Regions from separate parts of the Bradyrhizobium sp. U531 genome, predicted to be linked through region 2. Evidence: predicted binding sites of a transcription regulator. Region 2 holds the regulator's gene; each other region holds the start of a gene.
The links. Region 2 encodes PhoB, which activates phosphate uptake and scavenging genes when phosphate is short. Its sites were predicted from a motif close to TGTCATNNANCTGTCAT; they were not measured.

Region 1 (7,298 bases), on a different contig from region 2:
GTCGACTTGCCCGAGCCGGATTCGCCGACGATCGCCAGCACCTCGCCGGGATAGAGCGCGAACGACACGTCGCGGCACGCGGCGATGCGGCCGAACGACTTGCTGAGGGATGTCGCGACCAGCAACGGCTCGTCGTTCTCGTGCAGCTCCGGATCAGCCATTCGACGCCTCCTGCACCTTCTCCTTGTAGGGCGCAGCGCTGAGGCTGCCGTGATGGCCCGCGGCCTGCCGGCCCTCGCAATAGTCGGTGTCGGAGCAGACGAACATCCGCCCACCCTTGTCGTCGGTGACGATCTCGTCGAGATAGGAATTTTCCGCCGCGCACAGCGCGCAGGGCGCGTTGAACCGATACGGCTCGAACGGGTGATCCTCGAAATCGAGCGACACCACCTGCGTATAGGGCGGGATCGCGTAGATGCGTTTCTCGCGGCCGGCACCGAACAGCTGCAGCGCCGGACAATTGTCCATCTTGGGATTATCGAATTTCGGCGTCGGCGACGGGTCCATCACATAGCGCGCGTTCACCTTGACCGGATAGGCGTAGGCGGTCGCGATGTGGCCGAAGCGGGCGATGTCCTCATAGAGCTTCACATGCATCAGGCCGTATTCGGCGAGCGCATGCATGCGCCGCGTCTCGGTCTCCCGCGGCTCGAGGAAGCGCAGTGGTTCCGGAATCGGCACCTGATAGACCAGAACCTGGTTCTCGTTCAGCGTCGCCTCGGGGATACGGTGACGGGTCTGGATCACCGTCGCCTCCTCCGTTGCCGTCGTGGTGGCGACGCCCGCGGTCTTGGCGAAGAATTTCCGGATCGAGATCGCGTTGGTGGTGTCGTCGGAGCCCTGGTCGATCACCTTCAGCACGTCTTGCGGTCCGAGGATCGCGGCGGTGACCTGCACGCCGCCGGTGCCCCAGCCATAGGGCATCGGCATCTCGCGGCTGGCGAACGGGACCTGATAGCCGGGAATCGCGATCGCCTTCAAGATCGCGCGGCGGATCATCCGCTTGGTCTGCTCGTCGAGATAGGCGAAATTATAGGCCGGCGCGTTCATTCCGCGGCCTCCTTCATGGCGTCGGGCGTTTGGGCATCGGCAAATTCCTTCCGCAGCTTGCGCAGCAGGCCGAGCTCGGACTGGAAGTCGACATAATGCGGCAGCTTCAGATGCTCGACGAAACCGGTCGCCTGGACGTTGTCCGAATGCGACATCACGAACTCCTCGTCCTGTGCGGGGGCGAGCGCCTCCTCGCCGAGCTCGCGGGCACGCAGCGCGCGGTCGACCAGCGCCATCGACATGGTCTTGCGCTCGCTCTGGCCGAAGGCGAGGCCGTAGCCGCGGGTGAAGCACGGCGCCTCGGTCGCCGAGCCCTTGAATTGGTTGACCATCTGGCATTCGGTGAGCTCGATGGAGCCGAGCGGCACCGCAAAGCCGACGTCCTCTGCCGCGAACTCGACCTCGACCTCGCCGAAGCGGATTTCGCCGGCGAAGGGATGGTTGCGGCCGTAGCCGCGCTGGGTGGAATAGCCCATCGCCAGCAGAAAGCCCTCGTCGCCGCGCGCGAGGTTCTGCAGGCGCAAATCGCGATCCGCCGGAAAATTCAGCGGTTCGCGGGTGAGATCGCCGACGCTGGCGCCGTCCTCTGCCTGCGGCGAGGATTCGATCAGCCCGTCGCGGCCGAGAATGTCGGTCACGCGCGGCGTCGGCGCCGTCGAGGCTTCGGCCTCGGCCGGCACATCCGGCACAAAACCTTGCGCGAGCGAGGGATCGAGCAGGCGATGCGTGTAGTCGAAGGTCGGCCCGAGAATCTGGCCGCCTGGAATGTCCTTGAAGGTCGAGGACACCCGCCGCTGCACCCGCATCGCGCCGGTATCGACCGGCTCGCTGGCGCCGAAACGCGGCAGTGTGGCGCGGAAGGCGCGCACCAGGAAGATCGCCTCGATCAAGTCGCCGCGCGCCTGCTTGATGGCGAGCGCCGCGAGCTCGCGATCGTAGAGCGAGCCTTCGCTCATGACGCGATCGACGGCGAGGCCAAGCTGCTCCGAGATCTGGTCGAGCGTGATCTCCGCGACGCCCTGGTCGCCGCGCCGCTTGTGGGCGAGCAGGCGATGGGCGTTCTCGATGGCGCGTTCGCCGCCTTTGACTGCGACATACATGCTTCAGCTTTCCTTGCTCACGACGCGAATGGTGCGGGGGATCGCGACCAATGCGTCATCGGCGACCAGCACCACATCGATGCCGCGCGGAAACAGCGGCTCGTTGATGCGCAGGCGCTCGAACAGATCGTGCGGCGTGATCGTGGCCTGCAGCATCGTGACGCCGTCGATGCCGGGGCCGCGCAACTCGAAGGGACGTCCAGCCTCGAGGCTCTCGACCTGCAGGATCACAGTGGTCGAGCGGTCAGGATATTCGCTGGTACCGAGCGCGAAGCGCTCCAGCGCCGGCAACAGGGCGCCGTCACCGATCAGGGCAAAGCTTGCGACCGAGGAATCCTGCACCACCGGCGCGCCGGTGTGAAATTTCAGCCATTTCAGCACGTCCGTGCTCTCCGCCATCCCGGTATCGAGCCAGAGCGGCGTGTCGTGATCGAACAGGGTCAGCGCGATCGCGGCGGTGCCGCGCATCATCCGATCGGGCGTGCCCGCACCCGGCACGATGCGCTGGACCGAGCCCGGCCGCGCCATCGCGTCCATCACCGAACGAAAGGTCGATTGCGCCGACAGCACCTTGTCGGCGAAGCCCGGCGGCAGTTCCGCAATCGTGGTCATGATCTCAGCCCTCACCGCGCACCATGGTGTAGAAATCAACCTTCGTCGCGGCGGTCTTTTCCGCCGCCTGCTTGCGCCTGCGCATCAACTCCGCGCGCAACGGCGCGATCACGTCGCGCTCGACCGCGGCGCCGAAATCCCTGGACTGCACCAGCGCATCGCACAGGGCGATCAGCCGCGCCTTCTCGCCGTCGCGCCCGAGCGTGTAGCCGAAGCCGACCTCGCCGCTCGCAAGCCGCACCGCCGCGCGCGACACCGTGGCTTCGCCGAGGTTGAAGGGCGCGCCGTCGCCGCCGACCCGGCCGCGCAGCATGACGAGGCCGTTTTCGGGCGTGCGCAGGTCCTGATGGGCCGGAAGGGTGAAGTCGCGGAGGCGGGCGGCGATCTCGCCCGCCTCCGCGTGCGCCAGCACGGCCATGGCGGCCTTGCGCTGGGCTTGCTGGTTGTTGTGCTGGGTCACCCGATCCACCGAACCTTTGATAGAACTTGCCGCGCCGAAGTTGTCTATGATAATAGACAACTTCATACGGGAGCGCCATGACTGTTTCGTGACAAGACCGTGATTTCTGAGCTAGGCTGACCGGCGATATGAGCATGCAAGACACAGCCTCGTCGGGCGTCGCGCTGTGGCGCCTCGTTGCCGACGGCATCGAGCGCGGCATCGCCGACGGCCGCTTTGCGGCCGGCGACAAGCTGCCGGGCGAGATGGAGATCGCCGAGACTTATCGCGTGAACCGCCACACCGTGCGGCGCGCGCTCGCCGCCCTTGCCGAACGTGGCCTGGTGCGCGCCGAGCGCGGCAGCGGCACCTATGTCGAGGCTCAGAAGCTCGCTTATCCCCTGCGCTCACGCACGCGCTTCTCCGAGATCGTCGGCGCCGGCGGCCGCGAGCCGCGCGGCCAATTGATCGAGGCCTCCGAGGACGTCGCGACGCGGGAGCTGGCGCGCGAGCTTGGCCTGAAGGCCGGCGCGCCGCTGGTGCGGATCGAGGCGATTCGCCTCGCCGACCGTACGCCGATCTGCGTGTCCACGACCTGGCTGTCGGCCGAGCTGTTCCCGGGCGCGGGCAGCGTGTTCGCCGCAACGCGCTCGATGACGAAGCTGCTCGCGCATTTCGGCGTGCGCGACTATCGCCGCGGCGCGACCCGAATCACCGCCGGCATCGTCGATGCGACGGATGCCGCGCGGCTCGACCTGCCGCTGGGGCGGCCGATCCTGGTGGTCGACGCCACCGACCACGACCTCGACGGCAAGCCGCTGGTGACCAAGCACTCGCGGTTCGCGGCCGAGCGGGTGGAATTTCTGGTGGAGCCGTAGCTCTCTTCCCTCTCCCCTTGTGGGAGAGGGTGGCTCGCCGCGCAGCGGCGAGACGGGTGAGGGGTTCTCTCCGCGAGCTCATCTCTCATTTGAATGCGTGGACAGGACCCCTCATCCGGCGCTTCGCGCCACCTTCTCCCACAAGGGGAGAAGGGAAAACTACGCCACCGCCCGCCGCCCGATGATCGCAAAGCGCAGCTTGCTCGAGACGAAATCGATCGCGGCGACGGCAACCAAAATCATCAGGATCAGGAACGACACCTTCTGCCATTCCAGCACACGGATCTGCTCGGCGAGCTGCAGGCCGATGCCACCGGCGCCGACGATGCCGATGATGGTGGCCGAGCGGGTGTTGGATTCGATGAAGTACAGCACCTGGCCCGCGATCACAGGCAGGACCTGCGGCAAAAGACCAAAGCGGATCTCGTGCAGCGCGCTGCCGCCGGAGGCGCGGATGCCTTCGACCTGCTTCTGGTCGGCGCCCTCGATCGCCTCCGAGAACAGTTTTCCGAACGCGCCGAAATCCGACACGGCGATGGCGAGCACGCCGGCGAACGGGCCGAGCCCGACGACGTTGATCCAGACCAGCGCCCAGATCAGCGTGTCGACGCCGCGGATCGAATCGAGGAAACGGCGTACCGGAAAGCGCAGCATGATCGACGGCACGACGTTGCGCGCCGCCAGCAGGCTGACCGGCAGAGCGAACACGGCGGCGAGCGTGGTGCCGAGCAGCGCGATCGACAGCGTCTCGCCGAGCGCCTTCAGATAGATCGGCAACGAGGTGCCGGGATCCGGCGGGATCATCATCAGGCTGATCCAGCCGAGCTGGCTGAGCCCCGCGAGGAACCGCGACGGCGAAAAATCGAGATCGACGAGGCCGTAGACCAGGACCGCGAACGCCGCGACGATGGTCGCGGGCAAGGCGAGCCGCGCCGAGGCCGGCCGATCGAACACATCGGGATAGCGCGCGCGCATCTCGCGCGGATCGACCTTGTGCGGCGTCACGTCCGCGCCTCCTTGCCAAACAGGTGGCCGCGCAGCCAGCCGGTGGCGATGTCGATGATGAAGACGGTGACGATGATGGTGAGCAGAATGGCGCTGACGTCGGAGTAATAGAATTTGCGGATGGCGACGACGAGCTCCTGGCCGATGCCGCCGGCGCCGACGAAGCCCATCACCGAGGCCTCGCGAACGTTGATCTCGAACCGCAGCAGCGCGTAGCTGGCATAGCCCGCTGTCACCTGCGGCACGATCGCGAAACGCATGCAGGACAGCCAGCTCGCCCCGGTCGAGCGGATGCCCTCGACCGGCTTCATGTCGGCATTCTCGACGATCTCCGAGAACAGCTTGCCGAGCGCGCCGGTGGAATGGATGGCGATCGCGAGCACGCCGGCCATCGGCCCGAGCCCAAAGGCGATCACGAACACCAGTGCGAACACGATGCCGGGAACGGTGCGGGCGAATTCCAGCAGGCGCCGGACGACGAAGCGCAGCCAGGGCGCGGGCGACGTGTTCTCGGCCGCGAAGAAATTCAGACAGAATGCGAGAGTGGCGCCGATCAGCGTGCCCACATAGCTGATGAGCACGGTCTCACCCAGCATCTTCAGCCATTTGCGCCAGCCCCAGAGCCATTCGCCGACATCGGTCCAGACGCGCTGGCCGCTGTCGAGGGTGAGGATGCGATCGAAATAGCTGACGAAATTGCCGAAATAAGTGAAGAGCGTGCGCAAATTCACTTCGGCGCCGATCCCGGCGAGGACCAGCGCCGCCATGAAGATCGCGAATCCTCCCAATAGACGAAGCCGCTTGCGCCCGACCGCCCGGCGATAGGCGGCGTTGAGCACGGCAAGCTGCTGCTCGGGGAGGATCGAAACCGCTGTTGTCATCGGCGTGGAATCAGGTCCGGTCAAAGAAAGAGCCGGGTCGATGGACCCGGCTCCAGTGGCATCGTCCCGAACCTCAGGACGCCTTCTTCTTACGCAGCGCGTCGACGAACTTGATCAGCTCGATCGTGCCATCCCAATCCTTGGTGGTGGCGTGATTGAAGCCCTTCTTCTGGCCGTCCTGGAGGCGATCGAACGCCGCCTTGTCCTTGGCCGGCGCGTCGAAGAAGGCTTTCGCGATGGCGGCCTTGGCGTCGTCAGGCAGCTCGGAGTTGTAGGCGTAGGGACCGTTGATGATCGGTGCCGATTTGTGGATGATGCGGAAATCGTCCTTCTTCATCGCCGAGCCGTCGGCATTCTTCAGCATGCCCTTGGTCAGCATCTGCGCCAGCGTGGAATCGTCGTCGGTGGTCCACTGGTTGGCGGCGACATCGACCGTTCCTTGCGACAACGCCAGCATCGCGTTCTCGTGGCTGCCGGTGAAGACGACCTTGCTGAAATAGGTGTCGGCATCCGGGATGCCCATCTTGTCGAGCTCGAAGCGCGGCACGTTGTTGCCCGAGGTCGAGTTGGGATCGACCAGGCCGAGGTTCTTGCCCTTGAGGTCGTCGATCTTCTTGTAGGCGCTGTTCGCCTTGACGAAGAACACCGAGTAATAGCCGGTCGAACCATCGGCGTTGATGTCGTTGGCGAAGGCATCGGTCTTGACGCCGGTGAGGCGGGCGCGGGCGAACGAAGCCGAGCCGTAGCTGGCGATGTGGATGTTGCCGGCGCGCTGGCCTTCGATGACGGCGGCGTAGTCGTTGGCAATGCGCAGTGTGACCTTCACGCCCAGTTCCTTGGAGAGATAAGTCATGAACGGCGCCCATCGCTCGGTGACGCCGGAGGCATTCTCGGCCGGAACGACCGCAAAGGTCAGCTCGGGATATTTGGCCTTCCAATCCTCGGCGGAGGCCGAGGCCGTGAACGCGAGCGCGGCAACGCCGGCGAGAACCAGTCTGCGAGTGATCATGTTACCCTCTTCATCGGTTGGGGTCGGTTGACGCAAAAAACTGATAGCGAAACAGGTGTGGCGTTCTCAGGCGGCCGCGGCCGTTCCAAGTGCCGGCACGCCCTCGGGCGCCGGCACGGGCGTGCCGCCCATGACGTCGGCGGCTTCGAGGTCGTAGAGTTCGCGGGCGACGTGGTCGGTCAGCGCGGACGGCGCGCCGTCGAACACCACGTGGCCCGCGGCCATGCCGATCAGGCGATCGCAATAGGAGCGCGCGAGATCGAGCGAGTGGAGGTTGCAGAGCACGGTGATGCCGAAATGCTTGTTGATGCGCAGAAGCGCATC
Region 2 (7,298 bases):
GTCAGGGGATTGGGAAATCATGGGCGTTATCTGGGGTCGGTCGGTGCAAAATGAAAGAGGCGCGCTCGCATTCCGTCACCGGAACGACGGCCCAAGTAGCCCGGATGGAGCGCAGCGCAATCCGGGGGAGGTCGTTACCCGCGTCGAGAACCCGGATTTCGCTGCGCTCCATCCGGGCTATAAGAGCCGCCTACTTCACCGCGTCGAAGCACCAGGCCAGAATGCCCTTCTGCGCGTGCAGGCGGTTTTCGGCCTCGTCGAACACCACCGATTGCGGACCGTCGATCACCTCGTCGGTGACCTCCTCGCCGCGATGAGCAGGCAGGCAGTGCATGAACAGCGCATCGGGCTTGGCGAGCGACATCAGCTTGCTGTTGACCTGATAGGGCTTGAGCACGTTGTGGCGGTGCTCGCCCTCCTTGTCGCCCATCGACACCCAGGTGTCGGTGACGACGCAATCGGCGCCCTTCACGGCGGTTTCCGGATCGGTGCCGAGCACGATCGGCGCGCCCGTCGCCTTGATGAAGTCGCGCATCGCCTTTTTCGGCGCGAGCTCCGGCGGGGTGGCGACGTTGAGCTGGAATTTGAAGCGCTCGGCGGCATGCGCCCAGGACGCCAGCACGTTGTTGTCGTCGCCGGTCCAGGCCACCGTCTTGCCCTCAATGGGCCCGCGATGCTCCTCATAGGTCATGAGGTCGGCCATCACCTGGCATGGATGCGAGCGCCGCGTCAGGCCGTTGATGACGGGCACGGTGGCGTTGGCCGCAAGCTCCAACAGCGCATCGTGATTGAGGATGCGGATCATGATGGCGTCGACATAGCGCGACAGCACGCGCGCGGTGTCGGCGATGGTCTCGCCGCGACCGAGCTGCATCTCGGCGCCGGTGAGCATGATCGCCTCGCCGCCGAGCTGGCGCATGCCGACGTCGAACGACACGCGGGTGCGCGTCGAGGGACGCTCGAAGATCATCGCCAGCGTCTTGCCTTCGAGCGGCCGCACCGGCTGCTGCGCCTTCTGCTTCGCCTTCATGGCGGAGGAAGCGGCGAGCATGCGCTTGAGCTCCGACAGCGGCAGCTCGTTGATGTCGAGGAAGTGCTTCGGCGCCTTGGCAGGGGACTTGCTCATCAGCTTGCCGCCCGCTTGGTCTGTATGGACGAGATCGCCGTGCAGGCGCGCTCGAGCCTGATGACGCTGTCCTCGATCTCGGCCTCGGTCACGATCAACGGCGGCAGGAAACGAACGACATTGTCGCCGGCGCCGACCGTAAGCAGCTTTTCGTTGCGCAGGGCCGCGACGAGATCGCCGGAGGGCACCACGGCCTTGATGCCGATCAGGAGGCCCTCGCCGCGCACCTCGCTGACGACGTCAGGATGGCGGTCGATCACGGAGGCGAGCTTCTGCTTGAGCAGCAGCGACATCTTCTGCACGTGGTCGAAGAAGCCGGGCTTGAGCATGACGTCGAGCACGGCGTTGGCCGCCGAGATCGCCAGCGGATTGCCGCCGAAGGTCGAGCCGTGCGATCCGGGGCCCATGCCGGCCGCCGCTTCCGACGTCGCCAGGATCGCGCCGATGGGGAAGCCGCCGCCGAGCGCCTTCGCCAGCGACATCACGTCGGGCGTGACGCCGGTGCGCCGATAGGCGAACAGATCACCGCTGCGACCCATGCCGGTCTGTACCTCGTCGAAGGCGAGCAGCAGCCCCTTCTCGTCGCAGAGCTGGCGCAATGCCTTGAGGAACGTCGGCGGCGCCGAACGCACGCCGCCCTCGCCCTGGATCGGCTCGATCAAAATGCCCGCTGTCTCTGGCCCGATCGCCTTCTTCACGGCCTCGATGTCGCCATGCGGCACCTGGTCGAAGCCGTCCATCGGCGGCCCGAAGCCCTCGAGATATTTCGCGGAGCCGGTGGCGGCGAGCGTCGCCAGCGTGCGGCCGTGGAAGGCGCCTTCGAAGGTGATGAGGCGATAGCGCTCCGGGTGCCCCTTGGAGGAGTGATGATGGCGGACCAGCTTGATCACGCCCTCAAGCGCCTCGGCGCCGGAATTGCAGAAGAACACGAAGTCCGCAAAGCTCTCGTTGCACAGGCGGTTTGCGAGCTTCTCGCCGTCCGGGCTCTGGAACAGGTTCGACATATGCCAGAGCTTGGTCGCCTGCTCCTGCAACGCCTTGACCAGATGCGGATGGCAATGGCCGAGCGCGTTCACCGCGACGCCCGAGGTGAAGTCGAGATAGCGATCGCCATTGGTCGCGATCAGCCAGCAGCCTTCGCCGCGCTCAAAACCGAGGTCGGCCCTGGCAAAAACGGGGAGCAAATGCGGGGCTGCGCTGTTAGTCATGACGGTCACTTGATGTTGAGGCGGTGTGACGCGTGCATTGCGCAACGCACCATTGACCGGCCCGGAAAACGAAACGTGCCGCCTTTTAAGGGCGGCACGTGGGACCATCTTATGCCCCGTGAAACGGGTGTCAATGCCACCCGGAAAGCCTCGGGAAACGCTGATTCCGTAGTCTTGCGGTAGCGATTTTGCGGGTTTTTCACCACGGAACATGTGGAAGCGAGTCGGCGGACTCTTGCGCGTGAGTCACGCCATATTGTAGCGTTTGGGCTGTCAGATACGACATCTCGTGCAGCGGTTCTGATCCCAAGAGTCCTTAAGTACCGGCGTAAACGTTCGGGCGTCAGTCACACGCCCGGCGAGCCTTAAGGGATTCTGGCGGCACGGGTTTTTCGAAGCTTAGGCATTCGCCGCAAGGGCGCCAGCATGGCAGCCGCGCGGCGAGGGAAAGGGTGCAATGACGGTTTTGACCTGGTCCGACGATCGCGTCGAGCAGCTGAAAAAGCTCTGGGAGGCCGGATTGTCGGCCAGCCAGATCGCAGCTGAGCTCGGCAATGTGACCCGCAATGCCGTGATCGGCAAAGTGCACAGGCTCGGCTTGTCCGGCCGTGCCAAGAGCCCTTCATCGGCAGCGCCGCGACCGCGCAAGGCGCGCCCCGCGCAGCACATGATGCGGGTGACGCGCCCCATCGCCCGCGGCAACACCGCGCTGGCGCAGGCCTTCGAGGTCGAAGTCGAGGCCGAGCCCGTTACCTACGACAACGTCGTGCCGATGAGCCAGCGGCTGTCGCTGCTCGAATTGAACGAGGCGACCTGCCACTGGCCGGTCGGCGATCCCTCGAGCCCGGATTTCTTCTTCTGCGGCGGCAAGGCACTCTCCGGCCTGCCCTACTGCGCCCAGCACTCGCGCGTGGCGTATCAGCCCGCCGCCGATCGCCGCCGCGCACCGGCGAAGCCGGGTCCGCGCTGAGGTCGCTGATCTCGCTGACTGCAAGGACGGCAGCCGTCACTCGGCGGCGCCTCAACCAACTCGGTGTCATCCCCGCGAACGCGGGGATCCATAACCACAGGGCGCAATTGTTGCGCGAGATGGTCACACCGAGTCTTCGCCAAACCACGGCCTGTGGTTATGGATCCCGGGCTCGCGCTGTGCGCGCCCCGGGATGACAGCTGAGATCGTGGCCGCAGCTGCGAACCAACAACACGCCCGCCCTTACGTCTGCTCCGCCTTCGCGAAACGATCGTCCAGCGCATAGCCGGCGCCGCGGACGGTGCGGATCGGGTCCTGCTCGCGGCCGAGATTGAGCAGCTTGCGCAGGCGGCCGATATGGACGTCGACGGTGCGCTCGTCGATGTAGATGTCGCGGCCCCAGACGCTGTCGAGCAGCTGCTCGCGCGAGAACACGCGGCCGGGATGCTCCAGGAAGAACTCCAGCAGGCGATATTCGGTCGGGCCGAGATCGATCGGCCGACCCGAGCGCGCCACGCGGCGCTTGTCGCGGTCGAGTTCGATGTCGCCATAGGCCAAGACGGTGGCGAGCCGCTCGGGACTGGCGCGCCTGAGCAGGCCCTTCACGCGCGCGAGCAGCTCGGGCACCGAGAACGGCTTGACGATGTAGTCGTCGGCGCCGGTCGCGAGCCCGCGCACCCGCTCGCTCTCCTCGCCGCGCGCGGTGAGCATGATGATCGGCAGCTGCTTGGTGTCTGGCCGCGTGCGCAGGCGCCGGCACAGCTCGATGCCGGACAGGCCCGGCAGCATCCAGTCGAGCACGATCAGGTCGGGAATGTGCTCCTTGAGCCGGGTGTCGGCGTCGTCGCCGCGCATCACCGTCTCGACGTCATAGCCGTCGCCTTCGAGGTTGTAGCGGAGAAGCTCGGTGAGAGCTTCCTCGTCCTCAACCACCATAATGCGTGCGCCCATCGGGTCGTGGCTCCTTAGGTCTTCAGGTATTGGGGACCGTCGTGGCGAAGGTCGTCATGTCGCCCTTCGGCCGCTTGTCGGTCATCGCCTGACCCTCGATCATGTAGAACACGGTCTCGGCGATGTTGGTGGCATGGTCGCCGATCCGCTCGATGTTCTTGGCGCAGAACATCAGATGGATGCAGAACGAGATGTTGCGCGGATCCTCCATCATGTAGGTGAGGAGCTCGCGGAACAGCGAGGTGCAGATCGCGTCGACCTCCTCGTCGCCCTTCCACACCGCCATCGCAGCCGGCAGATCGTGCGCGGCATAGGCGTCGAGCACGCTCTTGACCTGCTGCTGCACGAGGTCGGTCATGTGCTCGAGGCCGCGGAACAGCTTGAGCGGATGGAAATCGGTCTCGAGCGCGGCGACGCGCTTGCCCATGTTCTTGGCGAGGTCGCCGATGCGCTCGAGATCGGTCGCAACGCGCATGGCGCCGACGATCTCGCGCAAGTCGACGGCCATCGGCTGGCGGCGGGCGATGGTGAGCACCGCACGCTCCTCGATGCGCCTCTGCAGCGCGTCGAGCTCGGCGTCGACGGTAACGACGCGCTGGCCGAGCGGAACATCGCGGCGGATCAGGGCGTCGACGGAATCGACGATCATGCGCTCGGCGATGCCGCCCATCTCGGCGACCAGGCGGGTGAGTTCCTGGAGGTCGGTGTCGAAGGCCTTTGCGGTATGTTCGGTACCCATATTGCGTCTCCTCAGCCGAACCGGCCGGTGATGTAATCCTGCGTGCGCCGGTCGGTCGGCGACGTGAAGATCTTGCTGGTGTCGTCGAACTCGATCAGCTCGCCGAGATACATGAAGGCGGTCTTGTCGGAGACGCGCGCCGCCTGCTGCATGTTGTGGGTGACGATCGCGATCGTGTAGTTCTCGGACAGTTCCTGGATCAGCTCCTCGACCTTGGCGGTCGAGATCGGGTCGAGCGCCGAGCAGGGCTCGTCGAACAGGATCACCTCGGGGCGCACCGCGACGGTGCGGGCGATGCACAGGCGCTGCTGCTGGCCGCCGGAGAGCGACAGGCCGGAGGCGTTGAGCTTGTCCTTGACCTCGTTCCACAGTGCGCCGCCGCGCAGCGCCTTCTCGACGCGACCGTCCATTTCGGACTTCGAAATCTTCTCGTAGAGGCGGATGCCGAAGGCGATGTTCTCGTAGATCGTCATCGGAAACGGCGTCGGCTTCTGGAACACCATGCCGACCCGGGCGCGCAGCAGGTTGAGGTCGAGCTTGGGGTCGAGGATGTTGGTCTGGTCCAGCATCAGCTGGCCGGTGGCGCGCTGGCCCGGATAGAGGTCGTACATCCGGTTGAAGATGCGCAGCAGGGTGGACTTGCCGCAGCCCGACGGGCCGATGAACGCCGTGACGCGGTTGGCGCCGAGCGTCAGGTTGATGTTCTTCAGCGCGTGGTGCTCACCGTAATAGAAGTTGAGGTTGCGCACCGTCACCTTGGCGGGCGCTTCCGGCAGCGGATGCGACGCCAGATGAGCGTTCGAACTCACGGATACGGACAGATCGGTCATTTTGCAGTCCTCTCGGCGCCGATGATGCGGGCGCCAATGTTCAGGGCAAGCACAGTGAGCGTGATCAGCAGCGCGCCGCTCCAGGCGAGCTGCTTCCAATAGGCGTAGGGGCTCTGCACGAAGTTGTTGATGGTGACAGGCAGGTTGGCCATCGTCTTGTTCAGGCCGAGGCTGAAGAACTGGTTCGACAGCGCGGTGAAGAGCAGCGGCGCGGTCTCGCCGGCGACGCGGGCGGTGGCGAGCAGCACGCCGGTGATGAGGCCCGACCGGGCCGCGCGATAGGCGATCCGCTTGATCACCAGCGAGCGCGGCAGGCCGAGCGCCGAGGCTGCCTCGCGCAGCGGATTCGGCACCAGCAGCAGCATGTCCTCGGTGGTGCGCAGCACGACCGGGATCACGATGACGGCGAGCGCCAGCGCGCCCGCGATCGCGGAGAAGCCGCGCATCGGCACCACCACCGCGCCATAGATGAACAGGCCGATGATGATCGAGGGCGCCGAGAGCAGGATGTCGTTGATGAAGCGGATCACCGAGGTCAGCTTGTCGTTGCGGCCGTATTCGGCGAGATAGGTGCCGGCGAACAGGCCGAGCGGCGCGCCGATGCCGACGCCGATCAAGGTCATGATGATCGAACCCACGATCGCGTTGCGCAGGCCGCCCTCGGTCGATCCCGGAGGCGGCGTATCGGCGACGAAGATCTCGAGGTTCAGGCCGGCGAGTCCGTTGTAGAGCAGCGTGATCAGGATCAGCGCGAGCCAGGTGACGCCGAAGGCGGCCGCGGCGAAGCAGAGCCCGCGGATCACGATGTCCTTGCGGCGACGACGCGAATAGATCGGATTGAGCGCCATGGCGTTACTTCCCCGCCTTCTTGTCGAGCCGCATCAGCATCAGCCGCGCGGCGGCCAGCACGAAGAACGTCAGCACGAACAGCAACAGGCCGAGCAGGATCAGGCCGGACTGGTGCAGGCCGTCGCTCTCGGCGAACTCGGATGCGATCGCCGCCGAGATCGTGGTGCCCGGCGCGAAGATCGATGAGGAGATGCGGAACGAGTTGCCGATGATGAAGGTCACCGCCATCGTCTCGCCGAGCGCGCGGCCCAGCGCCAGCATGACGCCGCCGATGATGCCGACGCGGGTGTAGGGGATCACCACGCTGCGGACGACTTCCCATGTGGTGCAGCCGACGCCGTAGGCGGCCTCCTTCAGGACCGGCGGCACCGTCTTGAACACGTCGACCGAGATCGAGGTGATGAAGGGCAGCACCATGATGGCAAGGATCAGCGCGGCGTTGAACGTGCTGAGATAGGACGGGGGACCTGCGAAGATCGCGCCCAGCACGGGCACGCCGTCGAAGATCTTGATCATGAACGGCTGGAAGGTGTTGGCCAGGAACGGGCCCAGCACGAAGAAGCCCCACATGCCGTAGATGATCGAGGGAATGCCGGCGAGCAGCTCGACCGCCATGCCGATCGGG
Region 3 (7,298 bases), on a different contig from region 2:
ATGCCGCCGGCCGGAGTCTGGTCGGTGATGACGAAGTCTTCCGGGCGGATGCCGAGAATGCCGGCCTCGCCAGCGCTGCCGCCTAGCTGCGATTTGATGTCATCGGTACGCGTCGGCATCAGGTTCATCGGTGGAGCGCCGATGAAGGAGGCGACGAAAGTCGTCGCCGGCTTCTCGTAGATCGCGAGGGGATTGCCGACCTGCTCGACCTGGCCGCCGTTCATCACGACGAGGATGTCGGCAAGCGTCATGGCCTCGAGCTGGTCGTGGGTGACGTAGATCGAGGTGACGTTGAGCCGGCGCTGCAGTTTGCGGATCTCGACGCGCATCGAGATGCGCAGCTTGGCGTCGAGGTTCGACAGCGGCTCGTCGAACAGGAACACCTTCGGCTGGCGCACAATGGCGCGGCCCATGGCGACGCGCTGGCGCTGGCCGCCGGAAAGCTGGCGCGGCTTGCGCTCCAGCATGGCGGACAGTTCGAGCACGCGCGCGGCTTCCTCGACGCGGGTCTTGATCTCGGCTTCCGCCATGCCGCGGTTGCGCAGGCCATAGGCCATGTTGTTGTAGACGCTCATATGCGGATAGAGCGCGTAGTTCTGGAACACCATCGCGATGTCGCGATCGGCGGGCTCGACCTGATTGACGACCTTACCGCCGATGTCGATCTCGCCGCCGGTGACGGTCTCCAGCCCTGCGACCATGCGCAGCAGCGTGGACTTGCCGCAGCCGGAGGGGCCGACCAGCACGCAGAACTGTCCGTCGCCGACATCGACGTTGACGCCTTTGATGGCTTCGAAGCCGCCGGGGTAGGTCTTGCGGACGTTGCGCAGGGTGACGTTAGCCATGAAAACTCGCTTCTTACTTTTCCGTCTCGACCAGTCCGCGCACGAACAGCTTCTGCATCACGACGACGACGAACACCGGCGGCAGCATGGCCAGCACGGCGGTTGCCATCACGATCGGCCATTCGGTCAGCGCGTCGGTGGTGGTGATCATCTTGCGGATGCCGACCTGGATGGTCTGCATGTCGTCGCGGGTGGTGATGAGCAGCGGCCAGAGATATTGATTCCAGCCGAGGATGAACAGGATCACGAACAGCGCCGCCATGTTGGTGCGCGACAGCGGCAGCAGCGTATCCCAGAAGAACCGCAACGGGCCGGCGCCGTCGATGCGCGAGGCTTCGAGCAGCTCGTCCGGCACGGTCATGAAGAACTGGCGGAACAGCAGCGTCGCCGTGGCCGAGGCGATCAGCGGCAGCGCGAGGCCCGCATAGCTGTCGAGCATGTGCAGATCGGCGACGATCTTGTAGGTCGGATAGATGCGCACCTCGACCGGCAGCATCAGGGTGATGAAGATGATCCAGAAGATCGGCATGCGGAACGGAAAGCGGAAATACACGATCGCATAGGCCGAGATGATCGAGATCGCGATCTTGCCGATCGCGATCGCGAGCGCCATCACCAGCGAGTTCAGCATCATGTTGCCGACCGGCTCGCGGGTCGAGCCGCTCGTGCCGACGAAGATGGTCTGGTAGTAAGTCTCGAAGAAATGGCCGCCCGGCAGCAGGGACATCTGCCCGTTCGCGATCAGCGCGTTGTCCTGTGTCGAGGCGACGATCGCGATGTAGACCGGGAAGGCCACGATCGCGATCCCGATCCAGAGGATGAAATGGGCGACGTAGCGCCGGATGCCCTCGTCCTCGACCATCAGTAGGTGACCTTGCGTTCGACGAAGCGGAACTGGATTCCCGTGAGCACGATGACCATGACCATCAGGACCACCGATTGTGCCGCCGAGCTGCCGAGATTGCCGCCGAGCAGGCCGTCGGAATAGACCTTGTAGACCAGCGTTTCCGTCGACTTGCCGGGACCGCCGCGGGTCATGGTGTCGATGATGCCGAACGTGTCGAAGAAGGCATAGACGATGTTGACGACCAGCAGGAAGAAGATGGTCGGCGACAGCAGCGGGAAGGTCACGGTCCAGAACCGGCGCATCGGGCGCGCGCCGTCGATCGCGGCGGCTTCGAGCACGCTTTTGGGAATGGCCTGCAGGCCGGCGAGGAAGAACAGGAAGTTGTAGGAGATCTGCTTCCAGGCGGCGGCGAGGATGATCAGGCTGGCGGCCTGGTCGCCGTCGAGCAGCGGATTCCAGTCGATGCCCATTGCGCGCAGATAGCGCGAGAGCACGCCGAGCGAGGGATGCAGCATGAAGATCCAGAGCACGCCGACGACCGGCGGCGCCACCGCATAGGGCCAGATCAGCAGCGTGCGGTAGAGCGTCGAGCCGCGCAGCGGCTTGTCCGCCATCACCGCGAGCAGCAGTGCAAAGGACAGCGAGGAGACCGCGATGGCGAACGAGAAGAAGAAGGTGCGCAGGATCGATTCGAAATAGGCGGGGTCGCTGAACAGCTCGACGTAATTGTCGAACCAGACGAAGCTGGTGGACAGACCAAAGGCGTCCTGGAGCAGGAAGGACTGGATCACGGCCTGCAGGGCCGGCCAGTAGAAGAAAATCAGGACGATCGCGAGCTGCGGCGCAACCAGCGCGTAAGGCAACAGCTTCGATTGGAAAATGGCTTGCTTTTGCATGATGCCAGCAGCAGCGGCAGGCCGGGTTCACCGGCCTGCCGTGCGTTGCCTTACTTCACGGCGGTCTTTTCGAACTGACGCAGCATGGTGTTGCCGCGTTCGACGGCCGCGTCCAGCGCCTGCTTGGCGGTCTTCTTGCCGGCGAGCGCCTGCTCGATCTCTTCCGCCCAGACGTCACGCAGCTGGACCATATTGCCAAGGCGCAGGCCGCGCGAATTCTCGGTCGGCTCCTTGTTGGTCAGCTCGAGCAGCGGGGTCTCGAGATAGGGCTGATCCTTGTAGAAGCCCTCGGCCTTGGCCTTCTCGTAAGCCGCCTTGGTGATCGGCAGATAGCCCGAGGCCTTGTGGATATAGACCTGGCGATCGGTGTCCGAGAGGAAGGTCAGGAATTTAGCAACGCCCTTGTACTCCTCGGCCGGCTTGCCGCCCATGACCCAGAGCGAAGCGCCGCCGATGATGGAGTTCTGCGGCGCGCCCTTGACGTCGGGGTAATAGGGCATCGGCACCGCGGTGAAGGCGAACTTGGCCTGCGCCTTGACGTTGCCGAAGAATGCCGACGAGGTCAGATAGAGCGGACATTCGCCCGAGGTGAAGCGGCCCTCGCCGGTGTTGGTGCGGCCGGCATAATCGTAGGTCTTGTCCTTCTGCAGCTCGACCAGCTTCTCGAGATGCTTGACCTGGAGCGGACCATTGAACTCGAGCTTGGTGTCGAAGCCGTCGAGGCCGTTGGCCTTGCTCGACAGCGGCACGTTGTGCCAGGCGGAGAGCTGCTCGAGATTGACCCAGGTGACCCAGGAATTGGAGAAGCCGCAGGTCGCATGACCGTTGTCATGGAGCTTCTTGGCGGCCTCAAACGTTTCGGGCCAGGTCTTTGGGATCGCGACATTGGCCTTCTTCAGCTCGTCGAGATTGACCCACATGACGGTCGACGACGAGTTGAAGGGGAACGACAGCATCTCGCCCTTCGAGGTGGAGTAGTAGCCGGTGATGGCGGGCAGGTAGATCTTGGGATCGAACTTCTCGCCGGCGTCGGCCATCAGCTTGTAGACAGGCTTCACGGCGCCGGTCGCGGCCATCATGGTGGCGGTGCCGACCTCGAACACCTGCATGATGTGCGGGGCGTTGCCGGCGCGGAACGCGGCGATGCCCGCGTTCATCGTATCGGCGTAGTTGCCCTTGTAGGTGGGGATCACCTTGTAGTCGCTCTGCGCGGCATTGAAATCATTGGCGAGCTTGACGATGACGTCGTTGTTCGCGCCGGTCATGGCGTGCCACCACTGGATTTCCGTCACGGCCAGGGCCGGCGAAGCGCCGAGACCAACCGCGAGTGCAACAGCAGCAGCCGTGCCAAATTGTCGAAGAGCCATCAAGAAAACCTCCCTTGCCCGTCACTAAAGAAGCGCTTGCGCTAGCAGCGCCATATGACGTTCACATGACTGTGTAAGCGGGAGAAACGAAAGCAGCAAGCGCTGCCAAATGGGAAGTCGTCAATTAGGCGAAGACGAAGTGGGCAGCTTCCTCCGTTCGCGGTGCACTATCGTGCCCGCGCCGCAGTGCGGCATCATTCGTTGGAGGGAGGCGGGGGCCGCTAGCGCTTGCGCTCGGGGCCGCAGACCGTGCCCTTTTCGACCATCGCGTCGATCTCGGCCTTGGAGTAGCCGAACTCGCCCAGCACTTCCGCCGAGTGCTGGCTGAATTTCGGCGGCAGCCGGCGCAGGCTCGGCTTGCTGCGGTCGAGCCGGATCGGCGAGGCCACGCCCTTGTACCAGTCCTTCTCGATAATATCGCCGCGCGCGATCGTGTGGGCGTTGGTCAACGCCTGGTCGATCTTCTGCACGGGGCCTGCGGGCAGGCCTGCGGCCAGCAGGCGATTGCACAGCGGCTCGGCCTCGTGCTGGCTGAACACGGCGGCGAGCTCGGCGCGCAGTGCCTCGCGGTTGGCGATGCGGTCCTTGTTGCGGGCGAAGCGCGGGTCGGTGCCGAGCTCCGGCTTGCCGATCTCCTTGGCGAGCTTGCGGAAGGTGCCGTCATTGCCGACGCCGATGAAGATGTTGTCGGTCTTGGTCGGGAAGATCGCGTAAGGCACGAGGTTCGGGTGCTCGTTGCCGGTGAGGCCGGGCGGCTTGCCATGCATGAAGTAGTTCGCGGTGTGCGGATGCATGATGGCAAGGCCGGTCTCGTACAACGTCGTCTCCAGGAACTGGCCCTTGCCGGAACGCTGCCGCTCCGACAGCGCCATCAGGATGCCGATCGCCGCGTAAAGTCCGGTGCCGATGTCGACGAGAGGCACGCCGATCCGCATCGGGCCGCTCTCGAGCGAGCCGGTCGCCGCGATCATGCCGGTCATGGCCTGGATGATGGCGTCGTAGCCGGGATTGCCGCCGCGCGGGCCGTCAGCGCCGAAGCCGCAGATCCGGCAATGCACGAGGCGCGGGAATTTCTGGCTGAGCACGTCGTTGCCGATGCCCCATTTCTCCAGCGTGCCCGGCTTGAAATTCTCGATCAGGACGTCGGCCGTCTCCAGCATCTTCAGCAGCACGGCGCGGCCGCCCTCGGAGGCGAGGTCGAGGCCGATCGAGCGCTTGTTGCGGTTGATGCCGATGAAATAGGCCGCGTCTTCCTCGTGGAAGGGAGGGCCCCATTCGCGCACCTCGTCGCCGGCGGGCGGCTCGACCTTGATCACGTCGGCGCCATGGTCGGCCAGGATCTGGGTGCAGTAGGGACCGCCGAGCACGCGCGTGAGATCGATGACGCGCAGTCCGCTCATTGCGCCCGTTGCTGCTTCAGAACTGGCTGCTTCAGTCATGCCGTCGCTTCCCCTGTGTCGATCATTGACCACAGGCCTAGCGAGGTTTTTTTGCGCCAGCAATGGCTTGATGCGTAGGGCCGCATGCGCCGCGGTGCGACTATCCCGCGGAATGGCAAATCAAGCAGAAGCGGCCGGCCCGAGGGGGATCCCGGGCCAGCCAATCCGCCGTTCCGGTCAGACGACCGTCAGGCGAACGTCGACATTGCCGCGCGTGGCGTTGGAGTAGGGGCACACCTGGTGCGCCTTCTCGACCAGCGCCTCGGCTTCGCTGCGGGCGAGGCCCGGCAGCGAAACGGCGAGGTCGATATCGAGGCCGAAGCCGCCCTCGGAGCGCGGGCCGATGCCGACGGTCGAGGTGACGGAGGCATCCGCGGGAACCTTGGGGCCGCCCTGCGAGGCCACGAACTTCATCGCGCCGATGAAGCAGGCCGCATAGCCGGCCGCGAACAGCTGCTCGGGATTGTTGCCGGCGCCGCCGCCACCGCCGAGCTCCTTCGGCGTGGTGAGCTTGACGTCGAGCGCGCCGTCGAGGGTTGCAGCATGGCCGTCGCGGCCGCCGGTGGCCTTGGCGCTGGTCTTGTAGAGGACGTTCACGGACATTGTCGTCTCCCTTGGGTTTCGATGGGGTGCGTTCTATATCGCAGACAATTAGATTGCGCGCAATTGAAATTGGGGAGCCTCACATTTAATTGTTCGCAATTGAATCTGCGGCCGTCCGGCCCCAGAATGAGGCAAATCCCGCGAGATCCCCATGGCCCGGAAACTATCGACCCTCGATCCGCAAAAGCTCGACAACCAGATCTGCTTTGCGGTCTATTCGGCTGCGCACGCCTTCAACCGCGTCTACAAGCCGCTGCTCGACCGGCTCGGCCTGACCTATCCGCAATATCTGGTGATGCTGGTGCTGTGGGAGCGCGACGACGTGCCGGTCAAGGATATCGGCGAGCGGCTGTTCCTGGATTCGGGCACGCTGACGCCGCTGCTCAAGCGGCTGGAAGCGGCGCACCTCGTCAAGCGCACCCGCTCCAGCGAGGACGAGCGCCAGGTGCTGATCGCGCTGACGGCCCAGGGCCATGCGCTGAAGGAGAAAGCGCGCGCCGTGCCGCAGTCGATCCTGGCGGCCTCGGATTGCTCGGTGTCCGAGCTGATCGCGATGAAAGACGAGATCGTGGCGCTACGGGATCGATTGAATGCGGTGATTGGGGAGTAGCGCCTCGCGAGAGTCCGCCTTCGCCCTGCGGGCTTCGGCGAGACAGCCTTCGCTTCGCGAAGGCTGGTGGAGCCAGGCGGGATCGAACCGCCGACCTCTTGCATGCCATGCAAGCGCTCTCCCAGCTGAGCTATGGCCCCGAAGTCCAGATAGGAGGATCCTGGGGGATCCGTCCCGGCCGGCGAGCGCTCTCAAGCGACTCGCGCGGTGCACCCTTTTTCACAGATCAGGGCTGATCTCAAGTCTCTTCATCACCTCCGACATCACCAATGATGTCGGTCACGTCCTCATCGCCCTCTTCTTCGTCGGCAATGAAGGTCGAATCGTCGTCATCGTCGTCGTCGAGGGTCTCGTCGACTTCGATATCGTCCTCGGATTCAGGCACGGCAGCCTTGACCTTGCCGGTGTTCTCCTCGGCATCGGCCTCCTCGAGCGAGACCTCCTCGACCTCTGCCGGCTCCGGCGTGGTGTCGGCGGCTGCAGCGTGGCGAGCTTCGGCACCGCGAGGAACGCGCGCGGGAGCCACGGGAGCGATCGGCACCACTTCGCCGGTATAGGGCGAGATCACCGGGCTCTTATTGAGGTCGTAGAATTTCTTGCCCGTGGTCGGGCAAATACGTTTGGTTCCGAGTTCGGACTTGGCCACGGCAGGAATCCTGGGAATGTCTGAAAAGCGGTGCTTCACTTGGCT

Region 1: the regulator PhoB is predicted to act here: its motif matches at 3,300-3,316, upstream of phnF (phosphonate metabolism transcriptional regulator PhnF).
Region 3: the regulator PhoB is predicted to act here: its motif matches at 4,010-4,026, upstream of ugpB (sn-glycerol-3-phosphate ABC transporter substrate-binding protein UgpB).

The regions. Positions count from the first base shown of each region.
Region 1 covers NZ_JASVEN010000004.1:137,679-144,976, reverse strand. Annotated here, with positions in the region: gene phnK (phosphonate C-P lyase system protein PhnK) at 1-161, opposite strand, end outside; gene QRQ56_RS20195 (alpha-D-ribose 1-methylphosphonate 5-phosphate C-P-lyase PhnJ) at 154-1,050, opposite strand; gene QRQ56_RS20190 (carbon-phosphorus lyase complex subunit PhnI) at 1,047-2,150, opposite strand; gene phnH (phosphonate C-P lyase system protein PhnH) at 2,154-2,762, opposite strand; gene phnG (phosphonate C-P lyase system protein PhnG) at 2,767-3,231, opposite strand; gene phnF (phosphonate metabolism transcriptional regulator PhnF) at 3,351-4,079, shown strand; gene phnE (phosphonate ABC transporter, permease protein PhnE) at 4,239-5,054, opposite strand; gene phnE (phosphonate ABC transporter, permease protein PhnE) at 5,081-5,965, opposite strand; gene phnD (phosphonate ABC transporter substrate-binding protein) at 6,039-6,974, opposite strand; gene phnC (phosphonate ABC transporter ATP-binding protein) at 7,041-7,298, opposite strand, start outside.
Region 2 covers NZ_JASVEN010000017.1:10,513-17,810, forward strand. Annotated here, with positions in the region: gene QRQ56_RS38070 (Hsp33 family molecular chaperone) at 1-21, opposite strand, end outside; gene argF (ornithine carbamoyltransferase) at 191-1,126, opposite strand; gene QRQ56_RS38080 (aspartate aminotransferase family protein) at 1,126-2,334, opposite strand; gene QRQ56_RS38085 (GcrA family cell cycle regulator) at 2,792-3,304, shown strand; gene phoB (phosphate regulon transcriptional regulator PhoB) at 3,548-4,255, opposite strand; gene phoU (phosphate signaling complex protein PhoU) at 4,278-4,994, opposite strand; gene pstB (phosphate ABC transporter ATP-binding protein PstB) at 5,006-5,824, opposite strand; gene pstA (phosphate ABC transporter permease PstA) at 5,821-6,672, opposite strand; gene pstC (phosphate ABC transporter permease subunit PstC) at 6,677-7,298, opposite strand, start outside.
Region 3 covers NZ_JASVEN010000002.1:372,457-379,754, reverse strand. Annotated here, with positions in the region: gene QRQ56_RS13635 (sn-glycerol-3-phosphate import ATP-binding protein UgpC) at 1-845, opposite strand, end outside; gene ugpE (sn-glycerol-3-phosphate ABC transporter permease UgpE) at 859-1,707, opposite strand; gene ugpA (sn-glycerol-3-phosphate ABC transporter permease UgpA) at 1,707-2,588, opposite strand; gene ugpB (sn-glycerol-3-phosphate ABC transporter substrate-binding protein UgpB) at 2,639-3,955, opposite strand; gene QRQ56_RS13615 (CaiB/BaiF CoA transferase family protein) at 4,177-5,394, opposite strand; gene QRQ56_RS13610 (organic hydroperoxide resistance protein) at 5,572-5,997, opposite strand; gene QRQ56_RS13605 (MarR family winged helix-turn-helix transcriptional regulator) at 6,149-6,607, shown strand; tRNA gene QRQ56_RS13600 (tRNA-Ala) at 6,672-6,747, opposite strand; gene QRQ56_RS13595 (TIGR02300 family protein) at 6,846-7,253, opposite strand.